One region of the Streptomyces sp. NPDC046860 genome, then DNA from elsewhere that is predicted to be linked to it. Evidence: riboswitches for the same ligand, from Rfam matches in the RefSeq annotation. Region 1 holds a riboswitch; the other holds the start of a gene.
What was found. A riboswitch is a leader RNA that binds a small molecule or an ion and turns the genes downstream of it on or off. The one in region 1 is predicted to bind cobalamin.

Region 1 (10,018 bases):
ACGTTCCTCGCCGGCCGCCCCAAGGTGCGCCCCGACCTCGTGGCCGGGCCCCGGCTGGTGCGCGGTCCGGGCCGTATCCACCTGCTGAAGGACCCGCGCGACGGGCGGCGGCTGGAGCTGGGGCCCAAGGAGCACTTCCTGATCACCAGGCTGGACGGCACCCGCACGCTGGAGGAGATCGGCGGCGAGTACGCGGGCGAGTTCGGGGCCCGGCTCGGCGAGGCGCAGTGGGGGCAGTTGCTGCGGCTGCTGTACGGCCGGGGCCTGCTGGAGGGCTCCCCCGTACCGGCCGCGGCGCCCCCGGCCGGGCCGGAGCGGCCGCCGAACGGGATTCTGGCCGGGCGGACCCGGATGGTGTCCGACGCGCCCGCGCTGATGGACCGGCTGCACCGGCTCACCGCGCCCGTGCGGCGGCCCGCCGTGCTGGCGGTGCTCACCGCGCTGGCGGCCGGCGTGTTCGTCGCCGTGGTGGCGCAGGCCGGGACGCTGTGGCGGCAGACGGAGGAGACGGCGCGGCAGCCGGTGCTGCTGTTCGCCATCGGCTGTGTGCTGTGGTGCGGGCTGGCCCTGCACGAGCTGGCGCACGGGCTGTTCGCGCGGGCCTGGGGCGGGCGGGTGACGGAGATCGGGCTGCGCTGGATCTGCTTCGCCACCTACCTGTACTGCGAGGTGGAGGACGTCCAGTTCCTCGGCGGCAGGGCCCGCAAGGTCGCCACCGCCTGCGCGGGCGTCTTCGCCAACCTGCTCTTCCTCGTCCCGTTCTACCCGGTGTGGGCGCTGCTCCCCGCCGACGCCCAGGCCCGGCCCGCGCTGGGGGCGCTGCTGCTGCTCGGCACCGTCCTCGGGGTGGCCAACCTGCTGCCGCTGCCGCCGCTGGACGGCTACAAGGCACTCGGGCACGCGCTCGGCGTCAGCGGTCTCTCCGAGGGCTCCCGGACGTTCACCGGTCTCGCGGCGCGGGCGCTGTTCCGGCGCGGTCCGGGCCTCGCCGCGTACCCGGCGCGCCTGCGGCTGCTGTACGGCGGGTTCGCGCTGCTGACGGCCGTGCAGAGCGCGGCGCTGCTGGTGCTGTGCGGGGCCGTGCTGCGCACGATGCTGCCGGACGGCCTGGCGGTGCTCGCCTGGTCGCTGCCGCCCGCGCTGCTCGCCGCCGTCCTGCTGCTGTGGGCGCTGGGCGGGCTCGGCCGGCGGCTGCGGGACCGGCGCACCACCGGGGCGGCTCCGGCCCCCTCCCCCACGTCCGAACCCGAGCGGCAAGTACCGCACACCGCAGATCAGTTGAGGAAAGGCGAGATGAGCGCACCCGACAGCAGGACGGAGCCCGCCCCCGGCGGCACCGCGACCGAGACCGTCGTCGCCCTGGAGGGCGTCAGCAAGCGCTACGGGGAACTGACGGCGCTCGACGGCGTCTCCCTCGCGGTGCGCCGGGGGGAGTTCTTCGGCATCCTCGGGCCGAACGGCGCGGGCAAGACCACCCTGGTGGAGATCGTGGAGGGCATGCGGGAGGCCGACTCCGGCAGCGTCTTCGTGTTCGGGCAGAGCCCCTGGCCGCGCGACATCGCGCTGCTGGCCCGGATCGGGGTGCAGACGCAGGCGTCGGCGTTCTTCGCCCGGCTGACCGCGGGCGAGCATCTGCGGACGGTGGCCGCGCTGTACGGCATGGCGCCCGAGGCCGCGAAGACCGCGCTGGAGCGGGTCGGGCTGACCGAGAAGGAGAACGCCCGGGTCGACCACCTCTCCGGCGGCCAGCGCCAGCGCCTCGCGGTGGCGACCGCGCTGCTCAACGAGCCGGAGCTGATCTTCCTGGACGAGCCGACGGCCGCGCTCGACCCGGAGGCGCGGCGCGAACTGTGGGTGCTGCTCCAGTCGTTGCGCTCGGAGGGGCGCACGATCATCTGCACCACCCACTACCTGGACGAGGCCGAGGCGCTGTGCGACCGGGTGGCGATCATCGCCGGCGGCCGGGTCGTCGCGCTCGACTCGCCCCGCAGCCTGATCCGCGCCCTCGCCGCGCCGACCCGGCTGCTGGTGCCCGCCGACAAGGTGTCCGCCGAGGCCGCGCTCGCGCTGGCGGGGGTGGACCGGGCGACCGTGCAGGGCGACGACCTGGTCATCGAGACGACGGTGCCCAACCGGGTGCTGCCCGCGCTCGGGGACCTCGTGGACATCGACACGGTCTCCGTGCGCACCCCCACCCTCGAAGACGCCTACCTCTCGTTGACCGGCACCGGATCGGAGCACCACCGTTGAGCGCCTACGCCGCACTGACCAGGGCCACCTACGTCGCGAGCGTGCGCGACAAGACGACCCTCTTCTTCACCTTCGCCTTCCCGCTCGCCTTCCTCGTGCTGTTCGGCCTGATCTTCCAGGGCGACAAGGTCGACGGCGGGCTGGCCTCCATCAACTACATCGCGCCGGGCGTGCTGTCCTGGGGTGTGGGCAACGCCGCCGTGTTCTCGGTCGGGTTCGCCCTGATGCAGTGGCGCCGCGACGACCTGCTGCGGCTGATCTGGCGCACCCCGACGCCGCTGCGGACGCTGCTGGCGTCCCGCTGGACGGTGGCCATGGGGGTGGCGCTGGCGCAGACCGCGCTGTTCACCGCCGTCGCGCTGCTGCCGTTCTTCGGGCTGAAGCTGATGGGCCCCTGGTGGGCGGCGCTGCCGCTGCTGGTGCTGGGGGTGACCGCGTTCCTCGCCATGGGCCTGGTCGTCGGCAGCCTGGCGGACACCCCGGAGGCGGTCGCGGCCATCGCCAACCTGGTGATGGTGCCGATGGCGTTCCTGTCCGGCTCGTTCTTCCCGGACGACCTGATGCCGGGCTGGCTGCGCACCGCCGCCAAGGTGCTGCCGCTGCACTATCTCAACGACGGTCTCACCGACGCCATGGGCGGCCGCGGCGACCTGGGCGACATCGCGCTGGACTGCGCGGGACTCGTCGTGTTCGCCCTGGTCTTCGGGGCCCTGGCCACCCGGATCTTCCGCTGGAGCAACCGGACATGACGACGACGATCCCCCCTCTGGAGGCCGCGCGGGCCGGGCTGCGGGACCGGCTGGCGGCGCGCGCCGCCGCGGCCGGGCTGCCCGCGCCCGAGGTGTCCCGCATGGGCGACTCCAACGTGCTCGGCGAGAGCGGGCTGCCCGCCGCGAACGCGGCAGCCGTGCACCTGACCGCGCAGGCCGTGCTGCTCGGCCCGTGGGGCGGCACCCCGGCCGCCGGTCCGGCCTGCGGGACCTGTCTGGCGATGCGCAGACAGCGGCTGCGGACCCGTACCGAACGGGAGGCGCTGGAGACCGGTACCGGGACCACGGCGGCCGGGGCGTGGCCGGTGCTGCCGGACCACACGGTGGACGCGGTGTGGTCGCTGCACCGGCTGATCGCCTCCGGCGCCGCCCGGCACTCCGCCCAGGGCCCGGACGCCGAGTTGCCCCAGGTCACCGAGGTCGATCTGGAGACACTGCGGGTGCGGACGTTCCCGCTGCTGCCGGAGCCGATGTGCCCGCACTGCCGCCCCTCCACCGAGGAGGCGGCCCGCAGCGCCGCGCTCGGCGCCACGCCGCCCGCGCCGGGCCCGCTGCCCAAGCCGGGCCCGGACTCCTACCGGCTGCGCCGGGCCGGCGACCATCCGCTCCCGGTGAAGGCGCTGGCCAACCCGGTGTGCGGGGTGCTGGGCGGCGGCACCTGGATCGACGTCACCTCCCCCACCACCGCCCCGGTGGCGGGCAGCGTGTTCATGCGGGGGTACGCCGGACTCACCGACGTCACCTGGAGCGGGCAGGCCAACTCCTTCGCGGACAGCCGCGATCTGGCGTTCCTGGAGGGGCTGGAGCGCTACGCGGGCACCCATCGCAGGCACCGGGCGCCGGTGCTGACCGCGTCGCTGGAGGAGCTGGAGGAACGCGGCGAGCGCGCCCTCGACCCGCGCGCGTGCGGGCTGTACGGGCCGCGCACGTACGCCGAGGACCCGATGGTCGAGCCCTTCGACCCCGCCCGGCCGATCCCGTGGGTGACCGGCCACTCACTGCGGGACGCCCGCCCGGTGCTGGTCCCGGCCCGGCTGGTGTACTACAGCGCGGGCACAGCCGCCGACAACTTCGTCTTCGAGTGCTCCAACGGCTGTGCGACCGGCAGCAGTTGGGAGGAGGCGGTGTTCTTCGGGCTGCTCGAACTCATCGAACGGGACGCCTTCCTGCTCGGCTGGTACGGAGATCTGCCGCTGCCCGAGATCGAGCTGGACTCGGTGCGCTCGCCCCGCGTGCGGGCGATGGTGGCACGGGCCGCGCTCCAGGGGTACGACGTACGGGTCTTCGACAACCGGGTGGACCTGCCCGTGCCCGTGGTGACCGGGCTCGCCGTCCGCCGCGACGACGCGCCGGGCTCCCTGGCGTTCGCCGCGGGCGCCTCCTTCGACCCCGCGACGGCCGTGGAGTCGGCGGTCTCCGAGATCCTCACCTACATCCCGCACCTGCCCGGCCAGGTCGCCGAGCGGCCCGCCGAACTGGCCGCGATGGCCGAGGACTTCGACCTGGTGAAGCGGCTGCCGGACCACGCGGCACTGTTCGGGCTGCTCTCGATGCGCGAACACGCCGCCGGATACCTGAAGCCGCCCCGGACGGCGGGGCTCGGGGAGCTGTTCGCGGGCTGGGAGAAGCGCCGGCCGCGCACCGGGGACCTGCGGGACGACCTGCTGCTGGTGCGGGATCTGCTGGAGGGGGCGGGCTGCGAGGTGATCGCCGTCGACCAGACCACGCCCGAGCAGCGGCGGATGGGGCTGCGCACGGTGGCCGCGCTGGCGCCGGGCCTGCTGCCGATCGACTTCGGCTGGCCGCGGCAGCGGGCGCTCACCATGCCGAGGCTGCGCAGCGCGCCGCACCGGGCCGGACTGGTGCCGCGGCCGCTGCGGGAGGAGGAGTTGCGGCGGGTGCCGCATCCGTTCCCGTGAGCGGGGCAGACGTTCAGCTCGTCGGCGCGCGGGCCGTGAAGGGGCCCGCGGCGACGCCGACGGCCCCCGGCGCGCTGACGCGGGCCGGGGGCCGTCGGTGCGACGCCTGGATCAGGCGGTGCAGGAGGTGGTGCTGGTGGTGCTGGAGCAGGTGCTGGTGGAGGAACAGCTCGTCGACGAACCGAGCATGACCTCACTGGCGTCCGAGTAGTCGGTGATCTCGAAGGTCTCCGACTCCAGGTCCAGGATCTCCTGGGCGAGGGAGGCGAGGTTGTTGTCAGCCATGGTGGCTCCTTCCGGGTCAGGTGACCTGCTGCTGATCAGTGGTGCGCCGAACCTGCCCAAGGAGCGCTCCCCCGGGCACCTCCCTTTCTACGCGCGTCCGACACCAACTCCCTGACCGATGGCTGTCACTTCGCTGACACCCCCGTACGACGCCCGTACGACGACCCCTTGGAGCAACCGCCGTGAGCAGCGACCAGAACCGTCCGACCGCGACCGAGGGCGGTGGCGTCCCGCCCGGCCTGGACGCCCTGCTGGCGTCCACCGCGGAGCTGTACCTCGACCTGCACCGGCACCCCGAGCTCTCCGGTGCCGAGGAGCGCACGGCCGCCCGGTTCGCGGACCGGCTGGCGGCGGACGGCTTCCGTGTGCTGCGCGGGGTCGGCGGGCACGGCGTCGCGGCCGAACTGGCCAACGGCGACGGCCCGGCCGTGCTGCTGCGGGCCGAGCTGGACGCGCTGCCGGTCGCGGAGGAGACCGGCGTCCCCTACGCGAGCACCGCGACCGCGCCGGGCCCGGACGGGCGGCCGGTGCCGGTGATGCACGCCTGCGGCCATGACGCCCACCTGGCCTGCGCGGCGGCCGCCGCCCGCTGGCTCGCCGAACACCGGGACCGCTGGCGGGGCACGCTGCTGGTCGTCGGCCAGCCCGCCGAGGAGACCCTCAGCGGGGCCCGCGCCATGCTGGAGGACGGCCTGTACGACCGGGTCACCGCGCCGGACGTGGTCCTCGCCCAGCACACCGCCGCGTTCCCGGCCGGGATGGTGGCGCACGCCGACGGCCCGCTGATGGCGGGCAGCGTGACGCTGGAGGTGGTCTTCGAGGGCGACGGCGGCCACGCGGCCACCCCGCATCTGACGGCCGATCCGCTGCTGGCGGCGGCGGGCGCGGCGACCCGGCTGCCCGCGGTCACCGCCCGCGAGACGGACCCGGCCGAGCGGCTGGTGGTCACCGCGTCCTCGCTGCGCGCCGGGGACACCGGCCGCACCGGGAACGTGACCGCGACCCGCGCCGAACTGCGGGTCACCGTCCGCGCCCTGTCGGAGGCGGCGCTCGTACGCGGGACGGCGGCGGTGGAGCGGGTGGTGCGCGCGGAGGCCGCCGCGGCCGCGCTGCCGCCCCGGGTCAGCGTGCGCGAGACGGCACGCTCCGGTGTCACCCGGCCCGACCCCGGCGTCACGGCCACCGTCCGCGCCGCCCACCGGGCGGCCTTCGGCGCGGCCCGCGTCACCGGCTGGCCGGCGTCCTCGGCGACCGAGGACTTCCCGCTGCTCACCGGCGCGGGCGGCCATCTGCACGGGCGGCCCGGCATCCGGGGCACCTACTGGATGCTGGGCTCGGTCGGCCCCACCCAGTGGGCGGCGGCCGCGGGCAAGGGGCCCGCCGAGAAGTTCCGCGGCCTGCCCCACAACCACTCGCCCCGCTATCTGCCCAGCGTCCGCCTGACCCTGGACACGGGCACGGCCGCGATGGTGACGGCGGCGCTCGCCCAACTGGGCCCGGCGGGGAGTTGAGTCCGGGACGCGTGGCCCGGATCACCATCCGAATGCCGGACGCCACCGGCGGCACGCGGTCACGGCCCGTAGGGTGACCCCTGTAGCTGGTTCGCCCCGTCCGCCAGGCGGGGTGTCGTAAGAGGGAACCCGGTGGGAATCCGGGACTGCCCCGCAGCGGTGAGCGGGAACGAACGCCGTCATACGCACTGGGTCCGACGCACGGGCCTGGGAAGCGACGGCCACTAGGTGTCCTCCGTCGAGGACGTGCCCGCGAGTCCGAAGACCTGCCAACTGCCCGTGCGCGGCCCGTTCGCGTACGGAGTCCCGGTGACCTCGAGGGCGGGTCGGCGTACGCAACCAGTCGGAACCACCGCGCCGCAGCACGCGGGCCGGGCCGCCTGGCCGTCACCCCTTCACGTGCTCGTCCCGTCGCCGGGATCTCAGGGATTCATCTCGTGAAGGAGATCTCCGTGACACCGAAGTCCGCAGCCGCGGCAGCACGGTCCACCGTGTACGGCTACCCGCGTCAGGGCCAGGACCGGGAGCTGAAGAAGGCGATCGAGGGCTACTGGAAGGGCCGCGTCACCGCCGACGCCCTCCGGGCCACCGCGCAGGACATCCGCCGCACCAACTGGCAGGCGCTCGCCGGGGCCGGCATCGACGAGGTCCCGACCGGCGACTTCTCGTACTACGACCACGTCCTGGACACCACCGTCATGGTCGGCGCGGTTCCGGCCCGGCACCGCGCCGCCGTCGCCGCCGACCCGCTGGACGGTTACTTCGCCATGGCGCGCGGCACCGGAGAGGTGCCGCCGCTGGAGATGACCAAGTGGTTCGACACCAACTACCACTATCTGGTGCCCGAGCTGGGCCCGGACACCGTGTTCTCGGCGGACTCCGCCAGGCAGGTCGCGGAGCTGAAGGAGGCGCTCGCCCTGGGCCTGGCCGCCCGGCCGGTGCTGGTCGGCCCGGTCACCTACCTGCTGCTGGCCAAGCCCGCGCCCGGGGTCGGCGCCGGTTTCGATCCGCTGACCCTGCTGGACCGGCTGCTCCCGGTGTACGCCGAGGTGCTGGCGGATCTGCGCGCGGCCGGGGCGGAGTGGGTCCAGCTCGACGAGCCCGCGCTGGTGCAGGACCGCACCCCGGCCGAGCTGAACGCGGCCGAGCGCGCCTACCGCGACCTGGGCGCGCCGGCCGACCGGCCGAAGCTGCTGGTCGCGTCCTACTTCGACCGTCTCGGCGAGGCGCTGCCGGTGCTGGCGAAGGCACCCGTGGAGGGGCTGGCGCTGGACTTCACCGGGACCGCAGCGGGCAATCTGGACGCGCTGGCCGCCGTCGGCGGGCTCCCCGGCAAGCGGCTGGTGGCCGGTGTGGTCGACGGCCGCAACATCTGGGCCGACGACCTGTCGAAGTCCCTCGCCACCCTGGGCACCCTGCTCGGGCTGGCCGATCGGGTCGACGTCTCCGCGTCCTGCTCCCTGCTGCACGTGCCGCTGGACACCGCGCCCGAACGGGACATCGAACCGCAGATCCTGCGCTGGCTGGCGTTCGCCCGGCAGAAGACCGCCGAGATCGTCACCCTGGCCAGGGGCCTGGCACGCGGCACGGACGCGATCAGCGCCGAACTCGCCGCGAACCGGGCCGCCCTGGCCTCCCGCACGGGCTCGCCGATCACGCGTGACCCCGCCGTGCGGGCCCGCTCCGAGGCCGTCACGGACGCCGACGCCCGCCGCTCCCAGCCGTACACCGAGCGGGCCGCCGCCCAGCGCGCCCACCTCGGCCTGCCGCTGCTGCCGACGACCACGATCGGCTCGTTCCCGCAGACCGGCGAACTGCGCACCGCCCGCGCGGACCTGCGCGCGGGCCGGATCGACACCGCCGGGTACGAGGAGCGCATCAGGGCGGAGATCCAGGAGGTGATCTCCTTCCAGGAGAAGACCGGCCTGGACGTCCTGGTGCACGGCGAGCCCGAACGCAACGACATGGTGCAGTACTTCGCCGAACGGCTCACCGGCTACCTCGCCACCCAGCACGGCTGGGTCCAGTCCTACGGCACCCGCTACGTCCGCCCGCCGATCCTGGCCGGCGACATCTCCCGCCCCGAGCCGATGACGGTCCGCTGGACGACGTACGCCCAGTCGCTCTCCGACCGCCCGGTCAAGGGCATGCTCACCGGTCCGGTCACCATGCTGGCCTGGTCCTTCGTCCGCGACGACCAGCCGCTCGGCGACACCGCGCGCCAGGTCGCGCTCGCCCTCCGTGACGAGGTCAACGACCTGGAGGCGGCGGGCACTTCGGTGATCCAGGTGGACGAGCCCGCGCTGCGCGAGACGCTCCCGCTGCGCGCCGCCGACCGGGCAGCCTATCTCGCCTGGGCGACGGAGGCGTTCCGGCTGACCACCGCCGGGGTCCGGCCGGACACCCAGGTCCACACCCACATGTGCTACGCCGAGTTCGGTGACATCGTGCGGGCCATCGACGACCTGGACGCCGACGTCATCAGCCTGGAGGCGGCCCGCTCGCACATGCAGGTGGCCCGCGAACTCGCCGCGCACGGCTACCCCCGCGAGGCGGGTCCGGGCGTGTACGACATCCACTCCCCGCGCGTGCCGAGCGCCGAGGAGGCGGCCGATCTGCTGCGTACGGGGCTGAAGGCGATCCCCGCCGAGCGGCTGTGGGTGAACCCGGACTGCGGGCTGAAGACCCGGGGCTGGCCGGAGACCAGGTCCTCGCTGGAGAACCTGGTGGCGGCGGCCCGTACCGTGCGGGATGAACTGCGTTAACCGTACTGCCCGTTCGTCCCGGCCCTCACTGTGGGCCGGGACGAACGGGCTTGTGTGATCAGGAGGTTCCCGGGGTGACCAGTCGGCTGCTGCTCATCTCGCCCGCCGTCGGGCCCGCGCTGCGGGAGGCCCGGTTCTACGACGGTTCCTCGTCGATCGACGAGGCGGGCACCGCTCGGGCGCGGGCGGCGGCCGGGGGGCTGCCGGAGGCGTCGCGGGTGGTGCTGTCCCCCGGCGCGCGGTGCCGGGCGACGGCGGAGGCGCTGGGGCTGCGGGGCGTGACGGCGCCGGAGCTGGCGCCGCTGGACGCCGGGCGGTGGCGCGGGCGCACACTGGCCGAGGCCGTCGCGACGGAGGGGGAGGCGATGGCCCGGTGGCTGGCCGACCCGGAGTACGCGGCACCGGGCGGGGAGTCGGTGCGGGAGGTGTGCGCACGGGTCGGGCGCTGGCTGGAGTCGCTGCCCGACGGCCGCACGCTCGCCGTCGCGGAGCCCGAGGTGGTACGGGCGGCCGTCGTG
Region 2 (10,018 bases), on a different contig from region 1:
GGGAGTACTGGACCTTCTGGCAGCACGGCACCAAGGGCCCGCTGCCGGGCGACCAGGACCTCTTCGACGGCTCCGTCGCCCGGCTGCGGGCCTTCGCGCGCGGGCACTGAACGGGGGCTGGAGAACGGCCGGGCGGCCCCGGAATCCGGGCCGCCGCTTCCGACACCGTGGCGCCCGGCCCAGTTCACCTTCCGTTCACTCAGGTTGCCTACGTTCATCCCGCCAACGACTTCGAACGATTGCCTGGGTAAATGGAAAGCTTGTCGCTGATCCTCGCGATTGTGGTGGTGACCGCACTCGCGTTCGATTTCACGAACGGTTTCCACGACACCGCCAACGCGATGGCCACCACCATCTCGACCGGTGCACTCAAGCCCAAGGTCGCGGTGGCCATGTCCGCCGCACTCAACCTGGTGGGCGCTTTTCTCTCGGTGGAGGTCGCCAACACGATCTCCAAGGGTCTCGTCGACGAGACCGGCATCCGTCCCGAGGTCATCTTCGCGGCCCTGACCGGCGCGATCCTCTGGAACCTCCTGACCTGGCTGGTGGGCCTGCCCTCCAGTTCCTCGCACGCCCTGATGGGCGGCCTGGTCGGCGCCACCGTCGCCTCGGCGGGCTTCGGCGCCGTCCACGGTGAGGTGCTCGTCACCAAGGTGCTGCTCCCCGCGGTCGCCGCGCCGATCGTGGCGGGCCTCGCCACCATGCTCGCCACCCGCCTCTCCTACGGCATCGGCCGCGAGGGCGACGGCGAGGCCAACCGCAAGGGCTACCGCGCCGGCCAGATCGCCTCGGCCGGCCTGGTCTCCCTGGCGCACGGCACCAACGACGCGCAGAAGACGATGGGCATCATCACCCTCGCGCTGATCGCGGGCGGTGCGCTGGCCCCCGGCTCCAACCCTCCCACCTGGGTGATCCTCTCCGCCGGCCTGGCCATCGCGCTCGGCACCTACATCGGCGGCTGGCGCATCATCCGCACCATGGGCAAGGGCCTGACCGACCTGGAGCCCCGTCAGGGCTTCGCCGCGCAGACCAGCGCCGCGACCGCGATCCTGGCCTCCTCGCACCTCGGCTTCTCCCTCTCCACCACCCACGTCGTCTCCGGCTCGGTGATGGGCGCGGGCCTCGGCCGCAAGGGCGGTGTGGTCCGCTGGTCCACCGCGACCCGGATGTTCGTGGCCTGGGCGCTGACCCTGCCGGCCGCCGCACTGGTCGGCGCGGGCGCCGAGGCCGTCACCGGACTCGGCGACTGGGGCACCGGGCTCGTCGCCCTCTTCCTGATCGGCTCCAGCTTCGCCATCTGGAAGATCTCCCGCCGCGAGGTCATCGACCACACCCACGTCACCACCGAGGAGTACGTCGAACCGGCCGGTGTGGTGACCACCGCGATGGCCATGGTGACCCCGCCCCCGGTGGGCACCGTCGCGGACGACCTGACGGCCACCATCCCGGCCGCCACCACCGAGCACAGCCACACCCCCGCCACCACCGCCCCGCCCGCCGCGGTCTGACCACCCGGCAACTGGAGGAACATCCCGATGAAGATCGACTGGGCGGCCCTCGGCTCCGTCTTCGGCGTCAGCCTCGTGGTCACGGTGGCCATGGTGGGCCTGTTCACCCTCGGCATCAACGGCCTGGCCCGCCGCGAGCGCGCCGCGGCCAACGGCGGTTCGGCGGCGCTCGCCGTCACCGGCGCCTACGCCTGCTTCGCCGCCTGCGCGGCGGCGGTGGGCTACGGCTTCTACCTGATCGTCGCCTAGCACCGACCCCGGAGGGCCCCCGCACGGCACACGCCGCGCGGGGGCCCTCCGCTGTCCCCACCGGTGCCGGTGTGGGTCTCCACACACTCTTCTCCCGCAGGTCACGGGCAGGTTGACGGCCCTTCCGGGCACGTGGTGGACTTCGCGGGCCATGTACGGCGGCAGCAGAGGAAGCCGGTGCGAATCCGGCGCGGTCCCGCCACTGTCACCGGGGAGCAGTCCCCGGGAGCCAGGAACTCTCGCCGCCGGTCTCGTCGAACCAGGGCGTGGACACCCTGAGTGAGGACTACCGTGATGCCCGGCCGCCGATCGAGAGCCCGAACCAGGAACGTCTGCGCGTCCACGGCCGGCTGAGCCGATGGGCGCCGATCGCTCGTACGCGTACGGTGCCGCCGCCGGACTCCTCGGTGATCTCCTCCTGGGCGACCCCCGCCGCATGCATCCCGTCGCCGCCTTCGGGCGGGCCGCCGGGCACGCGGAACGCGCGCTGTGGCACGACCACCGCGGCTGGGGCGCGCTGCACACCCTGCTGTGCGCCGGAGGAGCCACCGCGCTCGGAGCCGCGGCCGCACGCGCCGTACGCGCCGTATGTCCAGGCCCCGCCGCGTCCGCCGCGCTGACCGCCGCGGCCACCTGGGCCGTCGTCGGCGGCACCTCACTCGCCCGCGAGGCGGTCGCCGTCGGGCGCGCCCTGGAGCGCGGCGACCTCCCGGCCGCCCGTGCCCGGCTGCCGCACCTGTGCGGCCGGGACCCCGAGACGCTGGACGCCGACGCGATCGCGCGCGCCGTGGTGGAGTCGGTCGCGGAGAACACCTCCGACGCCGTCGTGGGCGCCCTGGTGTGGGGCGCGGTCGCCGGGGTTCCCGGGCTGCTCGGGTTCCGTGCCGTGAACACGCTGGACGCGATGGTCGGGCACAAGTCGCCACGGCTGCGCCGCTTCGGCTGGGCCGCCGCCCGCCTCGACGATGTCGCGGGCTGGCCCGGCGCCCGGCTCACCGCCCTGCTCGCCACCCTCGCCGGGGACGACCCGCGCGGGGCGGCACGGGCCTGGCGGGCGGACGCGCACCGGCACCCGAGCCCCAACGCGGGCCCGGTGGAAGCCTCCTTCGCGGGCGCGCTCGGCGTACGGCTGGGCGGCACCCTCTCCTACGGCGGCCGGGTCGAACACCGGCCCGTCCTCAACGGCACCGAACGGCCCGTTCGGGTCGCCGACATCGACCGGGCGGTACGGCTCTCCCGCCGGGTCGGTCTGCTCGCGCTCGGCGTCACCCTCGCCGCGCGCCTCACCGGAAAGGGGCGGGGCAGGTGAACGGTGGTCTTCTGGTCGCCGGTACGACCTCGGACGCGGGCAAGAGCGTCGTGACGGCCGGGATCTGCCGGTGGCTGGTCCGGCAGGGCGTCAAGGTGGCGCCGTTCAAGGGGCAGAACATGTCCCTGAACTCCTTCGTGACCCGCGAGGGCGCGGAGATCGGGCGGGCGCAGGCCATGCAGGCCCAGGCGTGCCGCGTCGAGCCGACCGCGCTGATGAACCCGGTGCTGCTCAAGCCCGGCGGCGAACGCAGCAGCCAAGTGGTGCTGCTGGGCGAGCCGGTGGGCGAGCTGAGCGCGCGCGGCTACCACGGCGGCCGTCAACAGGCCCTGCTGGGAACGGTGCTGGACTGCCTCGCCGAACTGCGGGGCACGTATGACGCGGTGATCTGTGAGGGCGCGGGTTCCCCCGCTGAGATCAACCTGCGGCGCACCGACATCGTCAACATGGGCGTGGCGCGGGGCGCGCGGCTGCCGGTCCTCGTCGTCGGCGACATCGACCGGGGCGGAGTCTTCGCGTCCTTCTTCGGCACCGTCGCCCTGCTCTCCCCCGAGGACCAGGCACTGGTCGCCGGGTTCCTGGTGAACAAGTTCCGCGGTGACGTGACGCTGCTGGAACCGGGCCTGGACATGCTGCGCGGCCTCACCGGGCGGCACACCTACGGCGTGCTGCCGTTCCGGCACGGGCTCGGCATCGACGAGGAGGACGGGCTGCGGGTCTCCCTGCGCGGGGCGGTCCGGGAGTCGACGGTCGCTCCGCCCGTGGGCGAGGACGTGCTGCGGGTCGCCGTGTGCGCGGTCCCGCTGATGTCCAACTTCACCGACGTGGACGCCCTCGCCGCCGAACCCGGCGTCGTGGTCCGCTTCGTGGACCGGCCCGAGGAACTGACGGACGCCGACCTCGTGGTGGTGCCGGGCACGCGCGGCACCGTACGGGCGCTTCAGTGGCTGCGCGAGCGGGGTCTCGCGGACGCGCTCGCGCGCCGGGCCGCCGAGGGGCGTCCGGTGCTCGGGATCTGCGGCGGCTTCCAGCTGCTCGGCGAGCACATCGAGGACGACGTCGAGTCCCGCGCCGGCAGCGTGCCGGGGCTCGGACTGCTCCCGGTGCGGGTGCGGTTCCACGCCGGCAAGACCCTGGCCCGGCCGACCGGGGAAGCCCTGGGCGAGCCCGTCGAGGGGTACGAGATCCATCACGGGGTCGCCGAGGTGCTGGGCGGTGACCCCTTCCTGGACGGCTGCCGGACGGGCTCCGTGTGGGGCACCCACTGGCACGGCTCCCTGGAGTCGGACGGCTTCCGGCGCGCCTTCCTGCGCGAGGTCGCCGACGCGGCCGGACGCCGCTTCGTCCCGGCCCCCGGCACGTCGTTCGCCGCGCTGCGCGAGGAGCAGCTCGACCTGCTCGGCGACCTCATCGAACACCACGCGGACACGGACGCGCTCTGGCGGCTCATCGAGTCGGGCGCGCCCGCAGGACTGCCCTTCATTCCACCGGGAGCGCCCGCATGAGCACAGTGTTGCTGCTGTCCACCGCCGACACCGACCTGCTGGCCGCCCGCGCCAGCGGCGCCGACTACCGCATCGGCAACCCGTCCCGCACGGACGCCGCCGAGGACCTGCCCGCGCTGCTCGACGGCGCGGACCTCGCGGTCGTCCGCCTGCTGGGCGGCAAGCGGGCCTGGGAGGACGGGCTCGCCGCGCTGAAGGCGTCCGGAGTGCCGACGGTGCTGCTCGGCGGCGAGAGCGTGCCGGACGCCGAGCTGATGGCCGAGTCGACAGCACCGGCCGGGGTCGTCGCGGAGGCGCTGCGCTATCTGGTCGAGGGCGGCCCGGCGAACCTGCTGGAGCTGTCCCGGTTCCTGTCCGACACCGTCCTGCTGACCGGCGAGGGCTTCGAGGAGCCGCACCGGATGCCGGAGTTCGGCACGCACGGTGCCTACGAGCAGCGTGCGGGCCGCCCGACCGTGGGCGTGCTCTTCTACCGGGCGCACGAACTCAGCGGCAACACCGCCTTCGTGGACACCCTGTGCGCGGCGGTCGAGGAGCGCGGCGCCAACGCCCTGCCGGTGTACTGCGGTTCGCTGCGCGACGCGGACGCCGGGCTGTACGAGCTGCTGGGCCGGGCCGACGCCCTCATCGCCACCGTGCTCGCGGCCGGCGGGGCGCACGCCTCGGCCGCCTCGGCGGGCGGCGACGAGGAGGCGTGGGACATCGGCGCCCTCGCGGACCTGAACGTGCCGGTGCTGCAGGGGCTCTGCCTCACCTCCACGCGGGCCGCCTGGGACGCCTCGGACGCCGCCCTGTCCCCCATGGACGCCGCGATGCAGGTCGCCATCCCGGAGTTCGACGGCCGCCTGATCACCGTGCCGTTCTCCTTCAAGGAGCCCGGCCCGGACGAGGTCCCGGTCTACGTCGCCGACCCCGAGCGCGCCGCACGGGTCGCCGGGATCGCCGTACGGCACGCGGCCCTGCGCCACAAGCCGAACGCGGAGAAGCGGATCGCGCTGGTCTTCACCGCCTACCCCACCAAGCACTCCCGCGTCGGCAACGCCGTCGGCCTGGACACCCCCGCCTCGGCGGTCCGGGTGCTGGACGCGCTGCGGGACGCCGGGTACGGCGTGAGTGAACACCCCTCCGAGGGTGACGAGTTGATCCACCGGCTCATCGCGGCCGGCGGGCACGACGTGGAGTGGCTGACCGAGGAGCAGCTCGCCGCCGCGCCCGCCCGGGTGCCGCTCGCCGACTACCGGGCCTGGTTCGACACCCTCGACCCCGAACTGCGCGACGCCATGCTGGAGGCGTGGGGCGAGCCGCCGGGCAGCCTGTACGTGGACGGCGACGACATCGTGCTCGCCTCCCTGCGGTTCGGGAACGTCGTCGTGATGATCCAGCCGCCGCGCGGCTTCGGCGAGAACCCCATCGCGATCTACCACGACCCCGACATGCCGCCCTCGCACCACTACCTGGCCGCCTACCGGTGGCTGGAGAACAGTTTCGGCGCGGACGCGGTCGTGCACATGGGCAAGCACGGCACGATGGAGTGGCTGCCGGGCAAGGGCCTGGGCCTCTCGCGCGGCTGCGCCCCGGACGCGGTGCTCGGCGAAGTCCCCCTGATCTACCCGTTCATCGTCAACGACCCCGGCGAGGGCACCCAGGCCAAGCGGCGCGGGCACGCCACCGTGGTCGACCACCTGGTGCCGCCGATGGCCCGCGCCGACACCTACGGCGACCTCGCCAAGCTGGAACAGCTGCTGGACGAGTACGCGCTCGTCTCCGACCTGGACCCGACGAAGGCCCCGGCCGTGCGCGCCCAGATCTGGACCCTGGTCAAGGCCGCCGAGCTCCACCACGACCTGCACGTGGACGAGCAGCCGGAGGACGACGACTTCGACTCGTTCGTCATGCACATCGACGGCTACCTGTGCGAGATCAAGGACGTGCAGATCCGCGACGGACTGCACATCCTGGGCGGCGGACCCGAGGGCGAGCCCCGCGTCAACCTGGTCCTGGCCGTGCTGCGCGCCTCCCAGGTGTGGGGCGGCCAGGCGAACGCCCTGCCCGGACTGCGGGCCGCGCTCGCCCAGCACTTCGGGCTGGTGGAGAAGGAGCTGCTGGCCGAGCCGGGCGCGCCGGTGAAGGTGCCGGTGGAGCTGACCGACCTGGCCGAGGGCCCGGCACGCACCGGGGCCGACGCGGTCGACCTGCTGGAGAAGCTGTGCCGGGGCATCGCCGAGGGCATGGAGGCGCGGGACTGGGACCGGGCGGCCGTACCGGCGGTGCTGGACGAGGTGCTCGGCTTCGAACTGACCGACGCCACCGCCGTGCTGGAGTTCGCCTGCACGGAGGTCGTGCCCCGGCTCGCCCGGACCACCGACGAGATCGGGCACATCCTCCGCGCGCTGGACGGCGGTTACGTCCCGGCGGGGCCCTCCGGGTCGCCCACGCGGGGTCTGGTCAACGTGCTGCCGACCGGCCGCAACTTCTACTCCGTCGACCCCAAGGCGATCCCGTCCCGCTTGAGTTGGGAGGTCGGGCAGTCCCTCGCGGACTCGCTGGTGCAGCGGTACCTGGCCGACACCGGGGAGTACCCGAAGTCGGTCGGCCTCACCGTGTGGGGCACCTCCGCCATGCGGACCCAGGGCGACGACATCGCGGAGATCCTCGCGCTGCTGGGCTGCCGCCCGGTGTGGGACGACGCCTCGCGCCGGGTCACCGGCTTCGAGATCGTGCCGCCGGCCGAGCTGGGGCGCCCGCGCATCGACGTCACCGTCCGGATCTCCGGCTTCTTCCGGGACGCGTTCCCGCACGTGGTCGGGCTGATCGACGACGCGGTGCGCGCGGTGGCCGAGCTGGACGAGCCCGGCGAGTCCAACTACGTCCGCGCCCACGTCGAGGAGGACACCGCCGAGCACGGCGACCGCCGCCGCGCCACGGCCCGCGTCTTCGGCTCCAAGCCGGGCGCGTACGGCGCGGGGCTGCTCCCGCTGATCGACGCGCGGAACTGGCGCAGTGACGCCGACCTCGCCGAGGTGTACGCGGTCTGGGGCGGCTACGCCTACGGGCGCGGGCTGGACGGGCGCGCGGCGCGCGGGGACATGGAGACGGCGTTCAAGCGGATCGCGGTGGCGGCGAAGAACGTCGACACCAGGGAGCACGACCTCGTCGACGCGGACGACTACTTCCAGTACCACGGCGGCATGGTGGCGATGGTCCGCCACCTGACCGGCACCAGCCCCGAGGCGTACGTGGGCGACTCGGCCGTCCCCGACCAGGTCAAGACCCGCACCCTCGGCGAGGAGACCCACCGCGTCTTCCGCGCCCGCGTGGTCAACCCGCGCTGGATGGCCGCGATGCGCAGGCACGGCTACAAGGGCGCCTTCGAGATGGCGGCGACCGTGGACTACCTGTTCGGGTACGACGCCACGGCGGGCGTGGTGGACGACTGGATGTACGAGAAGCTCAGCGCCGAGTACGTCTTCGACCCGGAGAACCAGGACTTCATGAAGAAGTCCAACCCGTGGGCCCTGCGCGGCATCACCGAGCGCCTGCTGGAGGCGGCGGACCGGGGGCTGTGGGAGGAGCCGGACCAGGAGACCTTGGAGCGGCTGCGGGCGACGTATCTGGAACTCGAGGGAGAGCTGGAGGGAGACGAGTGAGCACGCGATTCCCGTTCACCGCGGTGGTCGGGCAGCAGGATCTGCAACTGGCCCTGCTGCTCAACGCCGTCGCGCCGAACATCGGCGGGGTGCTCGTGCGGGGCGAGAAGGGCACCGCGAAGAGCACCGCCGTACGCGCCCTGGCGGCGCTGCTGCCCGAGGTCGAGGTGGTCGCCGGGTGCCGGTTCTCCTGTGATCCGGCTTCGCCCGATCCGACCTGCCCGGACGGGCCGCACACCGTGGAGGCGGCCGAGGCGCGGGACGCGCGGATGGTCGAGCTGCCGGTCGGGGCGTCCGAGGACCGGCTCGTCGGGGCGCTGGACATCGAGCGGGCTCTCGCGGAGGGCGTCAAGGCGTTCGAGCCGGGCCTGCTCGCGTCGGCCAACCGGGGCATCCTCTACGTCGACGAAGTCAACCTGCTGCACGACCACTTGGTGGACGTGCTGCTGGACGCGGCCGCGATGGGGGCCTCGTACGTCGAGCGTGAGGGTGTCTCCGTACGGCACGCCGCGCGGTTCCTGCTCGTCGGGACGATGAACCCCGAAGAGGGCGAGCTGCGGCCGCAGTTGCTCGACCGGTTCGGGCTGACGGTCGAGGTCGCCGCCTCGCGGGAGCCGGAGCAGCGGGTGGAGGTCGTGCGGCGCAGGCTGGCGTACGACGACGACCCGGCCGCCTTCGCGGCGCGCTGGGCCGACGAGGAGCGTGCTGTACGGCAACGCATCGTCGCGGCACGGGAGTTGCTGCCCAAGGTGCGGCTGGGTGACGGGGCGCTGAAGCAGATCGCGGCGACCTGTGCCGCGTTCGAGGTGGACGGCATGCGGGCCGACATCGTGATGGCGCGTACCGCGACCGCGCTGGCCGCGTGGGACGGGCGCGGCGATGTGCTCGCCGAGGACGTGCGGCAGGCCGCGCTGCTGGCGCTGCCCCACCGCAGGCGACGCAACCCCTTCGACGCGCCCGGACTGGACGAGGACAAGCTCGACCAGACGCTGGAGGAGTCGGCCGGGGACGACGACCCCGACCCCGGCGGCCCTGACGGCGGGGGCGGTCAGCCCTCGCCGGAGGAGGGCCCGCAGGGCGGGGACGCCGGCGGTGCGCGGCCGGAGGACGGTGAGGGCGGCGAGCCCCAGCCGTCCGCCGGGGGTGCGGGTGAGCAGGCGCCGGCGCGGGCCGCGGAGCCGTTCCGTACCAAGGCGCTGACCGTGCCCGGTGTCGGGGCAGGTGCGGCCGGGCGGCGTTCGCGGGCGCGGACCGAGCGCGGGCGGACCACCGGTGCGCTGCGGCCGCGCGGCGCGCTGACGAAGCTGCATCTGGCGGCGACCGTACGCGCCGCCGCGCCGCATCAGCGGGCGCGGGGCCGGTCCGGGCCGGGTCTGGTGGTGCGCCGGGACGATCTGCGGCAGGCGGCGCGGGAGGGGCGCGAGGGGAACCTCGTGCTGTTCGTGGTGGACGCCTCCGGTTCGATGGCCGCGCGGCAGCGGATGAGCGCGGTGAAGGGTGCCGTGCTGTCGCTGCTGCTGGACGCCTACCAGCGGCGGGACAAGGTCGGTCTGGTGACGTTCCGGGGTTCGGCGGCCGAGGTCGCGCTGCCGCCGACCTCGTCGGTGGACGCGGCGGCGGCCCGGCTGGAGTCGCTGCCGACGGGCGGCCGTACGCCGCTGGCGGCGGGGCTGCTGAAGGCGCACGACGTGCTGCGGGTGGAGCGGCTGCGGGACCCCTCGCGGCGGGCGCTGCTGGTGGTGGTGACGGACGGCCGGGCGACCGGTGGTCCGGAGCCGGTGGCGCTGGCGGGGCGGGCGG

Region 2: it holds a riboswitch for cobalamin, as region 1 does, so the genes downstream of both, ABZ898_RS22820 (cobalamin biosynthesis protein) here and metE (5-methyltetrahydropteroyltriglutamate--homocysteine S-methyltransferase) in region 1, are expected to answer to the same signal.

Annotation. Positions count from the first base shown of each region.
Region 1 is NZ_JBEYXQ010000006.1:84,331-94,348, reverse strand. Features, by position in the region: gene ABZ898_RS11190 (ABC transporter ATP-binding protein) at 1,294-2,250, shown strand; gene ABZ898_RS11185 (ABC transporter permease) at 2,247-2,999, shown strand; gene ABZ898_RS11180 (TOMM precursor leader peptide-binding protein) at 2,996-4,939, shown strand; gene ABZ898_RS11175 (thiazolylpeptide-type bacteriocin) at 5,051-5,224, opposite strand; gene ABZ898_RS11170 (amidohydrolase) at 5,407-6,735, shown strand; cobalamin riboswitch at 6,806-7,024, shown strand; gene metE (5-methyltetrahydropteroyltriglutamate--homocysteine S-methyltransferase) at 7,188-9,500, shown strand; gene ABZ898_RS11160 (histidine phosphatase family protein) at 9,575-10,018, shown strand, end outside.
Region 2 is NZ_JBEYXQ010000017.1:52,726-62,743, forward strand. Features, by position in the region: gene ABZ898_RS22805 (lysozyme) at 1-110, shown strand, start outside; gene ABZ898_RS22810 (inorganic phosphate transporter) at 252-1,508, shown strand; gene ABZ898_RS22815 (hypothetical protein) at 1,536-1,757, shown strand; cobalamin riboswitch at 1,885-2,017, shown strand; gene ABZ898_RS22820 (cobalamin biosynthesis protein) at 2,116-3,066, shown strand; gene ABZ898_RS22825 (cobyric acid synthase) at 3,063-4,571, shown strand; gene cobN (cobaltochelatase subunit CobN) at 4,568-8,218, shown strand; gene ABZ898_RS22835 (putative cobaltochelatase) at 8,215-10,018, shown strand, end outside.